DNA from 3 places in the Mesorhizobium sp. RSR565B genome. Region 2 is predicted to be linked to each of the others. Evidence: predicted binding sites of a transcription regulator. Region 2 holds the regulator's gene; each other region holds the start of a gene.
What was found. The regulator HrcA, encoded in region 2, represses chaperone genes, less so after heat shock. The targets are predictions, from matches to a motif close to GTTAGCACTCNCNNNNNGNGAGTGCTAAC.
Positions count from the first base shown of each region.

Region 1: a site for HrcA is predicted at 1,365-1,393, ahead of ACYG9R_RS03175 (co-chaperone GroES). Genes of this name have one in related genera too.
Region 3: a site for HrcA is predicted at 1,348-1,376, ahead of groES (co-chaperone GroES). Genes of this name have one in related genera too.

Region 1 is NZ_JBTTIE010000001.1:622,497-627,091, reverse strand. Features, by position in the region: gene groL (chaperonin GroEL) at 1-885, opposite strand, end outside; gene ACYG9R_RS03175 (co-chaperone GroES) at 950-1,312, opposite strand; gene ACYG9R_RS03170 (hypothetical protein) at 1,560-1,823, shown strand; gene ACYG9R_RS03165 (DUF1488 family protein) at 1,820-2,086, shown strand; gene ACYG9R_RS03160 (hypothetical protein) at 2,129-2,320, opposite strand; gene ACYG9R_RS03155 (hypothetical protein) at 2,328-2,537, opposite strand; gene ACYG9R_RS03150 (DUF3168 domain-containing protein) at 2,755-3,162, shown strand; gene ACYG9R_RS03145 (ester cyclase) at 3,169-3,555, opposite strand; gene ACYG9R_RS03140 (hypothetical protein) at 3,836-4,096, shown strand; gene ACYG9R_RS03135 (response regulator transcription factor) at 4,179-4,595, shown strand, end outside.
Region 2 is NZ_JBTTIE010000001.1:2,265,743-2,270,337, reverse strand. Features, by position in the region: gene rdgB (RdgB/HAM1 family non-canonical purine NTP pyrophosphatase) at 1-360, opposite strand, end outside; gene ACYG9R_RS10995 (VOC family protein) at 360-770, opposite strand; gene rph (ribonuclease PH) at 961-1,677, opposite strand; gene hrcA (heat-inducible transcriptional repressor HrcA) at 1,849-2,934, shown strand; gene ACYG9R_RS10980 (hypothetical protein) at 2,971-3,171, shown strand; gene ACYG9R_RS10975 (PQQ-dependent sugar dehydrogenase) at 3,278-4,595, shown strand, end outside.
Region 3 is NZ_JBTTIE010000001.1:124,207-128,801, forward strand. Features, by position in the region: gene ACYG9R_RS00560 (hypothetical protein) at 275-1,198, shown strand; gene groES (co-chaperone GroES) at 1,438-1,734, shown strand; gene groL (chaperonin GroEL) at 1,799-3,454, shown strand; gene ACYG9R_RS00575 (hypothetical protein) at 3,641-3,931, shown strand; gene ACYG9R_RS00580 (hypothetical protein) at 3,934-4,595, opposite strand, start outside.

The DNA of each region.
Region 1 (4,595 bases), 1.6 Mb from region 2:
CAGCACGGCGATGTCTTCCAGCATCGCCTTGCGGCGATCGCCGAAGCCCGGCGCCTTGACGGCCGCGACCTTGAGGCCGCCGCGCAGCTTGTTGACGACCAGCGTCGCCAGTGCTTCGCCTTCGACGTCTTCCGAGATGATCAGCAACGGCCTGCCGCTCTGCACCACTGCTTCGAGGATCGGCAGCATCGCCTGCAGATTGCCGAGCTTCTTCTCGTGGATGAGCACGTAAGGCTCTTCCAGTTCGACGCGCATCTTGTCGGCATTGGTGACGAAATAGGGTGAGAGATAGCCGCGGTCGAACTGCATGCCTTCGACGACATCGAGTTCGGTGTCGGCGGTCTTGGCCTCCTCGACGGTGATGACGCCGTCATTGCCGACCTTGTCCATCGCCTTGGCGATCATGGCGCCGACGCTGGCATCGCCATTGGCGGCGATGGTGCCGACCTGCGCGATCTCGGCCGACGACTTGACCTTCTTGGCCTTCGCCTTGATGTCCTTGACCACGGCGGCGACAGCCTGGTCGATGCCACGCTTGAGGTCCATCGGGTTCATGCCCGCGGCAACCAGCTTGGCGCCTTCGCGCAGGATCGATGCGGCCAGCACCGTGGCGGTGGTGGTGCCGTCACCGGCGAGGTCGTTGGTCTTCGAAGCCACTTCGCGCACCATCTGCGCGCCCATGTTCTCGAACTTGTCGGCAAGCTCGATTTCCTTGGCCACCGTCACACCGTCCTTGGTGATGCGCGGCGCGCCATAGGCCTTGTCGATGATGACGTTGCGGCCCTTGGGGCCGAGCGTGACCTTCACCGCATTGGTGAGGATCTCGACGCCGCGCAGCATGCGGTCGCGCGCGTCGGTGGCGAATTTGATTTCCTTGGCAGACATTTTTTTCAATCCCGTTGGTGTGGTGAAGCAAGCGGCTCGCCGGAGCCTAGCAAAGCCAGGCCGGTCAGGCGGCCTTCTTGGCTTTGACGCTTTTCTCGGTGACGACCGTCCCGCTCTTGCCGATAGCGGCCGTCTCGCTCTTGTCGATGACGCCCATAATGTCGGCTTCCTTCATGATCAGCAGGTCCTCGCCGTCGATCTTGACCTCGGTGCCCGACCATTTGCCGAACAGGATGAAGTCGCCGGCCTTGACTTCGAGCGGAACAAGCGCGCCGTTTTCGTCGCGTGCGCCCGGCCCAACGGCGATGACTTCGCCTTCCTGCGGCTTTTCCTTGGCATTGTCGGGAATGATGATGCCACCCTTGGATTTGACATCGCCTTCGGCGCGCCGGATGACGACGCGGTCGTGGAGTGGCCGAAACTTCATGAGAACTTCTTTCTGGGGCCGGCATAGGCGACCGCGCCGTTCTTATAGGCGTGTTGGCACTCGATAGATAGGAGTGCCAAAAATTATTCGTGGCCAAAATTTAATATTAAAAAGTATTATGATGTCTGCCGGGGTTCGAAACGTCGCGAGGCGCCTAGATATTTCGAAAAATTGAATTTCGAGGCCAAAGCGACTATTTATATCGTAAGTTCGATTTCACAATTTCAGGCACGAGGAGATTTATGCGATGGCCGAAGGCAATCAGAGCATCATGGAAAAAGCTGAAGCCCGCTTCATGGACAAGCAGAAGAAGACGGCCGAGCGCAACAAGGCAACCTCCGACTACATGTCCGAAGCGAGGGCCAGGGAGATCAAGACGGCAAGGCTCAGGGAATTGCGCCTGGAGAAGGAAGAGGCCGACCGCGTCGCGGAAGCCTTGAACCCGACACCGAAGAAGAAGCGGGCTACCGTCAAGAAAGCCGCCGCCGCGCCGAAGGGGGGCACGTCATGAGCCTGACATTCCCCAATCCAAGCCGCTTCTATGACGAGGCCGGCAAGCGCATCCGCTTTGTCGGCCATGACGGCATGTTCCAGATTTCCTTCTCTGTCGCCGCCGATGCCCTCTCGAAGGCGCCATCAGGGACGGCGACCGCGGAAGCCACCTATCTGGCGGCCTTCGACACCGCGTCCAGCTCCATCCATGACATTGCCAGCAAGGCCTACGCCCGCACCCGCAAGAGCATTTATGTGCTCACAGCCGCGGATTTCGGCTAGCGCGCGTTCGTCTTGCATCAGAGCGGCTGAGATCAGCGTGCGTCAGGACTTGCGGTCGGCTTTTGCCCGCCGCTTGACGTCCCGGCTGTTCAGGCGGTCGGCCATCGCTTCCGCATCCCGCAAATTCATGGCCACCATTACCTGTTGCTTAAGCTCGACAGGCTGGCCGGTGAAGATGTCGAAGATAGTCCAGCTCTCGGGCTCGTCCATGCGCAACGCGTAGCGGTTTGCCATATCGGCATCAGGCCCTTGACATGAAAAATGCCGCCGCCAGGATCAGGATTGTCCAGGCCACCACCGACAGCTTCAAGGCCAGGCCGCCATGCATTGAAAGTATCTCGCGCATGCGCAGGGCCACGGTCCTCTTCGACAGGGCGGGTGCTGCCGCAATCGCGACCGGGGGCTTGACGCCAAGCTTTCCAAAAGCCGGCAGCAGCGGTGGCGTTCGCATGAAATGACCTCGAATTGCCGGAGAAAACAGGGCTCCTCATAACACCCTTCTTGAAACTCCCCGCATGCCAAATAGAACCCGGTCCGTGAAAGGGCCATGCCGCCCGATTCGCCGCCTTCCATCAGGCGGATCGTCATCTGGCGAAATCCGTGCAACGCGGTTAGGTTGCGCGCGAAACTGAGGTTGTTCAAAGCGTGACAGGCGAACGGAGACGACGATGACGGCGCCCGGCGATTTGCTGCAAGCCTTGTTCATGAGATTGAAGAGCGATGCCTCGCTGACGGCGCTGCTCGGCGGCGCCGGGTTGCGCGAGCAGGCGGCCGACAGTGCCGCCTTCCCTTATGTGACCTATGGCAGGACCAGCGCATTCGATCTGGACACCGGCGCCGACAATGATGACGACCAGCTCATCACGCTGCATGTCTGGTCGAAGGCGCAAGGCGAGGCCGAGACGCGTCTGATTATGGACAGCATCCGGGCGCGCCTTGACGGCGCCGCTTTCGCCACCGGCTCGCGCGACCAGACCCGCCTGTCGCTGGAGTTCGCCGAGGCCCGCTACGACGAGGACCTGGCGCTCTACCACGGGGTGCTGCGGATACGCGCTCTCACCGAACAAAGTGATTGAAGCAACCTAGATCTGCGCCTGGATCTCGGCCTTGTCGATGACTGACCACACCTCGCGGATGCGACCCTCTCCGAATTCGTAGAAAACATTCTCAGCGAACGACACGCGCTTGCCGTTCACCGGCAGGCCGAACAGCACGCCCTTGGGATGACAGTCGAAATGCAGGCGCGCCGCCACGCGCGGCGGCTGGCAGACCAGCAGTTCGATGTTGAAGCGGAGGTCGGGAATCGCCTCGAAATCGCCTTCGAGCATACGGCGATAACCCGACAGGCCGAGCATTTCGCCATTGTGCTGCACCTCGTCGCCGACAAAGTCTCCAAGTTTCGCCCAGTCCTGGGCATTCAGGCAAGCGATATAGCCCCGGTAAAGGTCGGCAAGGTCTTTATCCGTCATGGCGCACTCCGATGATTTGGCGTTTCCCGCGCTATTTAGGGCGGCCCTTCAGAATGGTCTCGCCTTGACCTGTTCCCAATCTGGCTGCGAATTGAGAACCTGCGCGCAAACACCATAGCCGCGCAGCCGGTTTTCCGGTTATGAATCCATTGCCCGGTCTGAGGGACTGGGCGGTAGGATCGCATTCATTCGTTGCGCGCGCAGGGGGTATTGCGGGGATGGATTTTCACCCGTTCACCGTTCATTTCACGTTCAGCACAGTTGCGTTACAACGCCGACCATGAAAACGCTTCGCTCTCATGTCAGAACCGCGATACTGGCGCTCACAGCGGCCGGCCTGTTGGCGTCGCAAGCGACGCCGGCAGCCGCGGCGGATTGCTACGCGATCGGCCAGCAGGTTGCCGAGCAGAATGGCGGCACGCTGGCCAAGGCTTCGCAGACGACGCGTGGCGGCCAGGAGGTCTGCGTCATCGTCGTGCTTGTGCCGGGCAAGGACGGCCAGCGTCCGCGCCGTTCCGAGATCGTCGTCCCGGCGAACTGATCCAATCTTCCCTCTTGCAGGGCTCGTTTCCCAGACCACCGGAATCGGCCTATATCTGACCCATCAACAGGCCTGACCGATCATGCGCGTACTCGTCGTAGAAGATGACAAGGATCTCAACCGGCAGCTGGCCGACGCGCTGGTCGATGCCGGCTATGTCGTCGACCGCTCCTATGACGGCGAGGAGGGGCATTTCCTCGGCGACACCGAGCCCTACGATGCCGTCGTGCTCGACATAGGCCTGCCGCAGATGGACGGCATCAGCGTCGTCGAGCGCTGGCGCCGCAACGGCCGCAAGATGCCGGTGCTGATCCTGACAGCGCGCGACCGCTGGAGCGACAAGGTGTCGGGCATCGATGCCGGCGCCGACGACTATGTCACCAAGCCGTTCCACATCGAGGAGGTGCTGGCCAGGGTGAGGGCGCTGATCCGCCGCGCCGCCGGCCATGCCTCGTCCGAGCTCACTTGCGGGCCGCTGCGCCTCGACACCAAGGCCTCC
Region 2 (4,595 bases):
GGCGGCGCCGACCTCCTGCAAGGCCACTTCGGTGCGCTGCATGGCCATCCCGAAGTCGCGGCTGCCATCGGGAGCTTCGGCCCAATTGGCGGTGTAGACGCCGGGGGCGCCGTCGAGCGCGTCGACGCACAGGCCCGAATCGTCCGACAGCGCCGGCAGGCCGGTCGCCTTAGCCGCGGCGAAGGCCTTGATGTAGGCGTTTTCCTCGAAGGTGGTGCCGGTCTCCTCCGGTTCCGGCAGGCCGTAGTCCTTGGCCGACTTCGCCTCGAAGCCGAACGGACCCATCAAATCGGCGAATTCGCGCAGCTTGCCTTCATTGTGGCTGGCAACGACGATCTTCTTTCCATCGAGAGAATGCATCAAAGGCCCCAGATCCTTGGCTCGGCGAATTCGATCGAATTGCCCGAGGGGTCGCGTATGTAGATCGAGCGCCCGCCCTGCGGCCATTCGAATTCGCTTTCGATGGCGATGTTTTTCGCCTCAAGTTGCGCCTTCCACTGTGCGAGTTCATCCTCACTTGCGGCAAAGCAGAGATGGCCCTCGCCGACCGTGCCATGCGGCGGCACTTTCAGCCGCGCATCGGGCGCCGGCGGGATTTTGGTGGCTTCGGCGTTGAAGATGAGCAGCACGCCCGGGCCGCAGCGGAAGAAGAGATGGCGGCCGTCGACCTTGCCGAGGAGAGGGAGGCCGAGGACATCGGAGTAGAAGGTCTCGGCAGCGGCGAGATCCGTGACGTAAAGCGCTGACTCAAGAATAGCGGAGGGTTGCATCAGGCACCCCCCTCTGCCCTGCCGGGCATCTCCCCCGCAAGGGGGGAGATTGGCAGTTCCGCTGGCGGCGTCTCAACGTTGATGGTTGGCGAAAACGGCAGCGACCTCTGATCTCCCCCCTTGCGGGGGAGATGGCCGGCAGGCCAGAGGGGGGTGTGAAGGATCGCCGACGTCATCACGTTAAATTCAATCAGGCCACAGCCATCTGCTGCAAGCTCACCAGCCGCTGAATGCCCTTCTTGGCCAACCCCATCAGCTCCGCGAACTGACCTTCCGAGAACGGCTCGCCCTCGGCGGTGCCCTGGATCTCGACGATGCCGCCCTTGCCGGTCATGACGAAATTGGCGTCGGTGCCGGCAGACGAATCCTCGATATAGTCGAGGTCGATGACCGGCTTGCCGTCGTGGATGCCGCAGGAAATTGCCGCGACATGGTCCTTCAGCACCTTGGCAACGCTGGCCATCTGCCGCGCTTCCATCCAGCGCAGGCAATCGTAGAGCGCCACCCAGCCGCCGGTGATCGAGGCCGTGCGGGTGCCGCCATCGGCCTGGATGACGTCGCAGTCGACGGTGATCTGCTGTTCGCCCAGTGCCTGCAGGTCGACAACGGCGCGCAAGGAGCGGCCGATCAGCCGCTGGATTTCGAGCGTGCGGCCGCCTTGCTTGCCGGCCGAAGCTTCACGGCGCATGCGCTCGCCGGTCGAACGCGGCAGCATGCCGTATTCCGCCGTCACCCAGCCCTTGCCGGAATTGCGCATCCAGCCCGGCACCTTTTCCTCCAGGCTCGCCGTGCACAACACATGCGTGTCGCCGAATTTCACCAGGCACGAGCCTTCGGCGTGTTTGGAGACGCCGCGCTCGAAGGAGATGGCGCGCATTTCGTCGGCTTGGCGTTTGGAAGGGCGCATCGAGGCCTCTTTCTGTTCTTTTATGGTTGCGTCGGCGGCTTGTAGACGCATGCAGCCCATGGCGCAAAGGAAAAGGCCCCGGCACAGACGCTGGGGCGATCGCAAGTGCGACGCCGGGTTGCGCGGCGGCGATGGAAGTCTATATCCTTGGGCCGGAGGTTTTTGGCTCGAATGACCAAGGCAGTCACCGAACCCAGTCTGCTGGCGCCCGCGCTGCAATCGCTCGACATGCGTTCGCGCGACATTTTCCGGCGCATCGTCGAATCCTATCTGAAGGACGGTGAGCCTGTGGGATCGCGCAGCCTGTCGCGCATCCTGCCGTCGTCGCTGTCGCCGGCCACCATCCGCAACGTGATGAGCGACCTCGAGCATCTCGGCCTGATCTATGCCCCGCACATCTCGGCCGGGCGCCTGCCGACCCAGACCGGCCTGCGCTTCTTCGTCGATGCCTTCATGGAGCTTGGCGATCTCTCCGACGAGGAACGCCGGGTCATCGAGGCGCAGGTGCGCGCCTCCGGCTCGGGCGCGACGCTGGAACACATGCTGACCGAGGCCAGCCAGATGCTGTCGGGCATGTCGCGCGGCGCCGGCCTGGTGCTCGCCACCAAGAACGAGGTGGCGCTGAAGCACATCGAGTTCATCCAGCTCGAGCCGACCAAGGCGCTGGCGGTGATGGTGTCGCAGAATGGCGATGTCGAGAACCGCGTCGTCGACCTGCCGGCCGGCATCACCGTCTCGCAGCTGCACGAGGCCTCCAACTTCCTCAACGCCCATATCAGGGGCCGCACGCTCGCCGAGGCGCGCATCGAGATCGCCCGCATCAAGGACGAGACCAGGGCAGCGCTGGACACGTTGTCGCAGGACCTGGTCGAGAAAGGCCTGGCGGTGTGGGCCGGCGCCGACAGCGGCCTGCCGGCGCGCCTTATCGTGCGCGGCCGCGCCAATTTGCTCGAAAACGTCACCGCCCAGGCCGATATCGAATTGCTGCGCCACCTGTTCGAGGATCTGGAGACGCAGGACGGGCTGATCCAGCTGCTCGACCTCGCCGAGGACGGCCCCGGCGTGCGGATCTTCATCGGCTCGGAAAACAAGCTGTTCTCGCTCTCCGGCTCGTCGCTGGTCGTGGCGCCTTACCGCGACAAGGACGCCCGCGTCGTCGGCGCGCTCGGCGTCATCGGCCCGACCAGGCTGAATTATGCCCGCATCGTGCCTATGGTCGACTACACGGCGCAATTGATTACCCGGATGTTAAGATAATTCCGAAGCCGGGATCACCGTAAAGGAGGGCGCAGAATGGCGCTTGAATCGTTCAAGGCCCAGATCAGCATGCTGCTCGAAGAAATGGTCAACCAGCCGGAGGACGAGCACGAAATCCAGGAGCAGCTGCGCGAAAAACTGCGCGAAATGCGCGCCATGGGCTTGCCGCTGCCGGAAGATCTCGTCGCATTGGAAAAGCGTCTCGACGACGATCTGGACGTCGAAGAGGAAAGTTGAGCGGTTCTCTCGTCGAATCTGCGCGCGCACGCTTCTCTTTTGCGGCGGCCGCACAATATCTCCCTTGTCGTGACGCGCCGACCGGCGCGAGTTCGAGGAGAACAGCATGATCCGGATTGCCGGCTTCGCAGGCCTTGCCCTGCTTCTGGCCACCAGCGCCTTCGCCCAGCAGGCTGATCAACTGCTGCTGACCGGCAAGGACGCTTTCGGCGACTGGAAGGCCGACAAGCCAGGTGTGCGCCGGCTGATTAGGCCGGATGATCTGAAAAGACCCAACATCACCGAATCCGCCTCCAACAGCGCCGGCCTTGGCGATCGGCCCGAGGGCGCGAAGCCCGTCCTGCTGCCTGGGTTTTCGGCCGAACTGGTTGCTTCCGGCATTTCCAATCCGCGGGTCGTGCGCGTGGCGCCGAACGGCGACCTGTTCGTCGCCGACAGTGACGCCAACCAGATCCGCGTCTATCGGCTGGCCAAGGGTAGCGCGAAGCCGGCCGAAGAGGGCATTTTTGCCGACAATCTCAACCAGCCCTATGGCATCGCCTTCTACCCGCCTGGCGACAAGCCGCAATGGGTCTACGTCGCCAACAACGACAGCGTGGTCCGCTACGCCTATCGCGACGGCGACCTTAAAGCCTTCGGCGAACCGGAGACGATTGTCTCCGACATCCCTACCGGCGGCCACTGGACCCGCGATATCGCCTTCTCGCCGGACGGGAAGACGCTGTATCTCTCGGTCGGCTCCGGATCGAACGTCGCGGAGGGCATGCAGAAGGCACCGAAGGGCGGCCTTGACGCCTGGGCAAAATCACAGCCACTCGGCGCCACCTGGGGTTCCGAGGATGGCCGTGCCGACGTGCTGGCCTTCGGCCCCGACGGCAAGAATGGCCGCATCCTCGCTACCGGCCTGCGCAATTGTTCGGGCATGACCGTGCAACCGGCCACCGGCGCGCTGTGGTGTGTCGTCAACGAGCGCGACGGTCTCGGCGACGATGTGCCGTTCGAATATGCCACCTCAGTCAAGGACGGCGCCTTCTATGGCTGGCCCTGGTATTATATCGGCGCCAACGAGGACCCGCGTCACGAGGGCGCGCGCCCAGACCTCGCCGGCTCGGTCACCGTGCCCGACGTGCTGATGCAGGCGCATTCGGCGCCGCTCAACATCGCCTTCTATGACGGCGGCAATTTCCCGGCAGAGTACAAGGATGACGCCTTCGTCGCCCTGCACGGCTCCTGGAACCGTGGTATGAGGACCGGCTACAAGGTGGTGCGGCTGAGATTCAGCGACGGCAAGCCGACCGGCGAGTACCAGGATTTCATCACCGGCTTCGTCCTCTCCGACGACGCCGTCTGGGGCCGGCCGGTCGGCGTCGCGGTGGCCAGGGACGGTGCGCTTATCGTCACCGAGGATGGCAACGGCACCATCT
Region 3 (4,595 bases), 2.1 Mb from region 2:
AGGGCGGCATGACCATCTGGCCTTGGTTCGCCGCAATTTGCGGAGTCGGCCAGCTTCAGAGCTTTACTTTGGCATGCGGAAACTAGACTTTCCTCCAGTAGTTCAGCTCTGCGGGAGGGATGCATTGGGGATTCGCTTTCAATGGTTTGCACGCCTGATGGCAATTGCCGCGGCACTCGGGGCCACATTGCCACCGGCCCAATGCGAAGATGCACACTCGTTGATCGTGCCTTTGATCAAATTGGAGTATCCCGGAGAGCCAAGGAACATTCGCATGCTTTATGTGAAAATCCTTTCGCTCGGCGATCACACAGTAAACCAGCCTTTGCTGCTCGATACCGGATCGAGCGGAATGACGATCGAGTGCCAATCGGTGCTGTCGGCCGAACTCTGTTCGGACACAGGAATAAAGATCACGAAGGATCAGCAGATCGACGGCATCATGGTGACCACGCAACAAGCGGTGATGACGTATGGAACTTACGATGAGTACGGCAACGTTGCCTATGCTCGCGTGGCTTTCGGGTCGCCGAAATCCCCGGTCGCCACCATCACTGCAATCCCGTTCCTCATCCGCTACAAAGTAGTCAGGCGAAGTACCGGCGAAATCGTTGGTGGCCCGCTTTGGGCCAAAGGCACTTTCGGTATCTCTCCCGTTGGCGGAGGCGGACCAGACCGGGTCATCAAATCTCCGCTTGCCTATGTGAACTTTGGGCCCGGCCTCCACAAAGGCTATTACCTCTCGCCGATCGGCGCCAAATGGAAGGTCTGCACAAACGAGGACGGCAACTGCCCGCAAGTGGAAGGGCTCCATATTGGCGTGCCGAAAGACGTAAAAAAGGACTTCAGGGTGCAAAGCTGGAAAGTGGCCAGCTTGCGATACAATTTTCCCACGATCGACGCCTGTATCTCATGGGGATTTGAACCGACGTGCCGGCCAACGCTTTACGATACGGGCAACTCAACGATCATGGTCCCCACCGACGCCTCGGCGCCGTATTCGTCGCTGAACCGAGGCACGAAAGTCCTGGTAAAAGCCGACGGACAGGACGATTGGAATTTCAAGACCACCTACAATCCCGAGGTGGAGATCGTTCCCGGGCTTGAGCATAACATCGTCGGCATCCGCTACTTCGAGAAGAATAGCATGTTGCTGGATTTTGAAACGCGCGAGATCGGCCTGCGCCTCGGACATTGAGTTCCCATCGACAGGACGGCATTCGGGCCTGCGTTCAGGCAGCGAGCCAAGTTTTCCGGAATCGTGAGGCAACTTTGGATAAATTTCGCGCTATTGCCCCTTCCCGCGCGCCTTGACTCTCGAAAGCCACGCGCTTATTTCAGCGCGACGTTAGCACTCTCCCCAGGTGAGTGCTAACGCACATCCGGCACCGCCGGATCGAGGAACAGCTCTCACCGTTCTCATTCGAGGAAGAAAAAATGGCAAAGTCGAAGTTCCGCCCGCTTCATGACCGCGTGGTCGTACGCCGGGTCGAATCCGAATCCAAGACCGCCGGCGGGATCATCATCCCGGATACGGCAAAGGAAAAGCCGCAGGAAGGCGAGATCATCGCCGTCGGCTCCGGCGCTCGCGACGAAGCCGGCAAGCTGGTCCCGCTGGACGTCAAGGCCGGCGACCGCATCCTGTTCGGCAAGTGGTCGGGCACCGAAGTCAAGCTCAATGGCGAAGACCTTCTGATCATGAAGGAATCCGACATTATGGGCATCATCGGCTGATTATCGGCCTCACCGTCAACTGAATTTCGGGCTTGATCGCAAGCCCCCTGCCAGGAGCTAAAAAATGGCTGCTAAAGACGTAAAATTCTCCCGCGACGCCCGCGAGCGCATGCTGCGCGGCGTCAACATCCTCGCCGACGCGGTGAAGGTCACGCTCGGCCCCAAGGGCCGCAACGTCGTCATCGACAAATCGTTCGGCGCACCGCGCATCACCAAGGACGGCGTCACCGTCGCGAAGGAAATCGAGCTTGAAGACAAGTTCGAAAACATGGGCGCGCAGATGGTCCGCGAAGTTGCTTCGAAGACCAACGACATTGCCGGCGACGGCACCACGACCGCGACCGTCCTGGCGCAGTCGATCGTCCAGGAAGGCCACAAGGCGGTTGCCGCCGGCATGAACCCGATGGACCTGAAGCGCGGCATCGACCTGGCCGTGACCGAAGTCGTCGCGGCTCTCGGCAAGGCTGCCAAGAAGATCAAGACCTCCGAGGAAGTTGCCCAGGTCGGCACGATCTCGGCCAATGGCGACGAGTCGGTCGGCGCCATGATCGCCGAAGCGATGCAGAAGGTCGGCAATGAAGGCGTCATCACGGTTGAAGAGGCCAAGACCGCCGAGACCGAGCTGGAAGTCGTCGAAGGCATGCAGTTCGACCGCGGCTATCTCTCGCCCTACTTCGTCACCAACGCCGACAAGATGGTTGCCGAGCTCGAGGACGTCTACATCCTCCTGCACGAGAAGAAGCTTTCCAACCTCCAGGCCATGCTGCCGGTTCTCGAAGCCGTCGTGCAGACCTCCAAGCCGCTTCTTATCATCTCGGAAGACGTCGAAGGCGAGGCTCTGGCCACGCTGGTCGTCAACAAGCTGCGTGGCGGCCTGAAGATCGCCGCCGTCAAGGCGCCGGGCTTCGGTGATCGCCGCAAGGCCATGCTGGAAGACATCGCCATCCTCACCGGTGGCCAGGTCATCTCGGAAGACCTCGGCATCAAGCTCGAGAATGTCGGCCTCAACATGCTCGGCCGCGCCAAGAAGGTGTCGATCTCCAAGGAGAACACCACCATCGTCGACGGCGCCGGCAAGAAGGCCGAGATCCAGGGCCGCGTTGCCCAGATCAAGCAGCAGATCGAAGAGACCACGTCGGACTACGACAAGGAGAAGCTGCAGGAACGTCTGGCGAAGCTCGCCGGCGGCGTTGCGGTGATCCGTGTCGGCGGCGCGACGGAAGTCGAAGTCAAGGAAAAGAAGGACCGCGTCGATGACGCTCTCAACGCGACCCGCGCGGCCGTGGAAGAAGGCATCGTTGCAGGCGGCGGCGTCGCTCTCCTGCGCGCTTCGGCCAACATCAAGGTCACCGGCGTCAATGCCGACCAGGCTGCAGGAATCAACATCGTTCGCCGTGCACTGCAGGCTCCGGCCCGTCAGATCGCTTCGAACGCAGGTGCCGAAGCTTCGATCGTTGCCGGCAAGATCCTCGACAACAAGGGCGCGACCTACGGCTACAACGCCCAGACCGGCGAGTATGGCGACATGATCGCCATGGGCATCGTCGACCCGGTCAAGGTCGTTCGCACCGCTCTCCAGGACGCGGCCTCGGTCGCCGGCCTGCTCGTCACCACCGAAGCCATGATCGCGGAGGCTCCCAAGAAGGAGTCGGCCGGCGGCGGCATGCCTGGCGGCATGGGCGGCGGCGGCATGGGCGGCATGGGCGGCATGGATTTCTAATCCAAGCTATCTGGCTTATGCATACGGAAAGGGCGCCGAGAGGCGCCCTTTTTATTTTGGACTGAGCCCGTCAGCCGCATCTGCATACTCGAACAACAGCGCTGCTGGTGAGGCGGCGCGATTATCGCGCCTGTTGCTCGTGAAGGGACGACTATCTGCCAACGCTACTTCACCGGCTGGCAACGGATGCGCGCGCTCACGCCGCTGGTGGGCAAGTTTTCGGAAACGGCTTTTCTGCGCTTTACAAGGATTAGGCATCAATCGCCGGCGTTGTGGGCCAAACTGGACAAGTTAAGCACAGAAAGGGGTGGCGGCTCCCTGTCGGCATTGTTCCCGCGCAACGAAAGCTGGACCGCATTCTGGAAAGCGATGCTCGTACGCGCCGACGCGGTCGCCGATGTCAAGAAGCGCGACGAGGCAAGAAAGGCGATCGTCGAGCAGTTGGCTAGCCAGAACCTTCTCGACAGCGGGACCTAAATTTAGCGATTGGAATGCAGTTCATCCAGAAGCGTCATAGCCTTCGAATAGACGGCGCGCGACCTTGCCTCGCGGCCCTCGATCGGTGCCTGGAAACTGTAGCCAGCGAAAACGGTGCCATCGATCGAAAACGCGACGCGACATCGGTCCAACGAACAATCCATCAAATAGATCGCGTTGTCCGGCAGCCGCCAGCTTGGGTCGGTGCTGACCCAGTATTCAGCATTCGAAGGCATTTTATAGCGGACAAAACCGACTGCCGGCAGCCCAACGATCGGGTTGCCGCTGCCTGCCGATTTGGCAAGTCCTGCAGCAAGTTCTTCTCGCGGCGGCCCGTTGAGGAGAAAGGGATGCCTCAGCGAAAAATCCGACGATAGACCCACGACAAGCGTTTCGGGCCAGTCTGCCAATGCTTCGGGTGCATTGAATCTGTCGCACCACAGAGCGACCCAACCACCGGGTTTAGCCATGGTACAAAATGTTCGCTCGACGAGATTCGGCTTGCGGTGGTTCTTCAGATCGCCAAAGCGCAGGGAGAGTGAACTGGCGGTCAGGGGAATCAAACCATTGTCAGTTGCGCTGCACACCAGGCGCGTGCCTTTGGCACTGCTCAAACCGTAGTCGGCTATATAGCCGTTGCTGATCTGCACCACGGGCGCAGGCG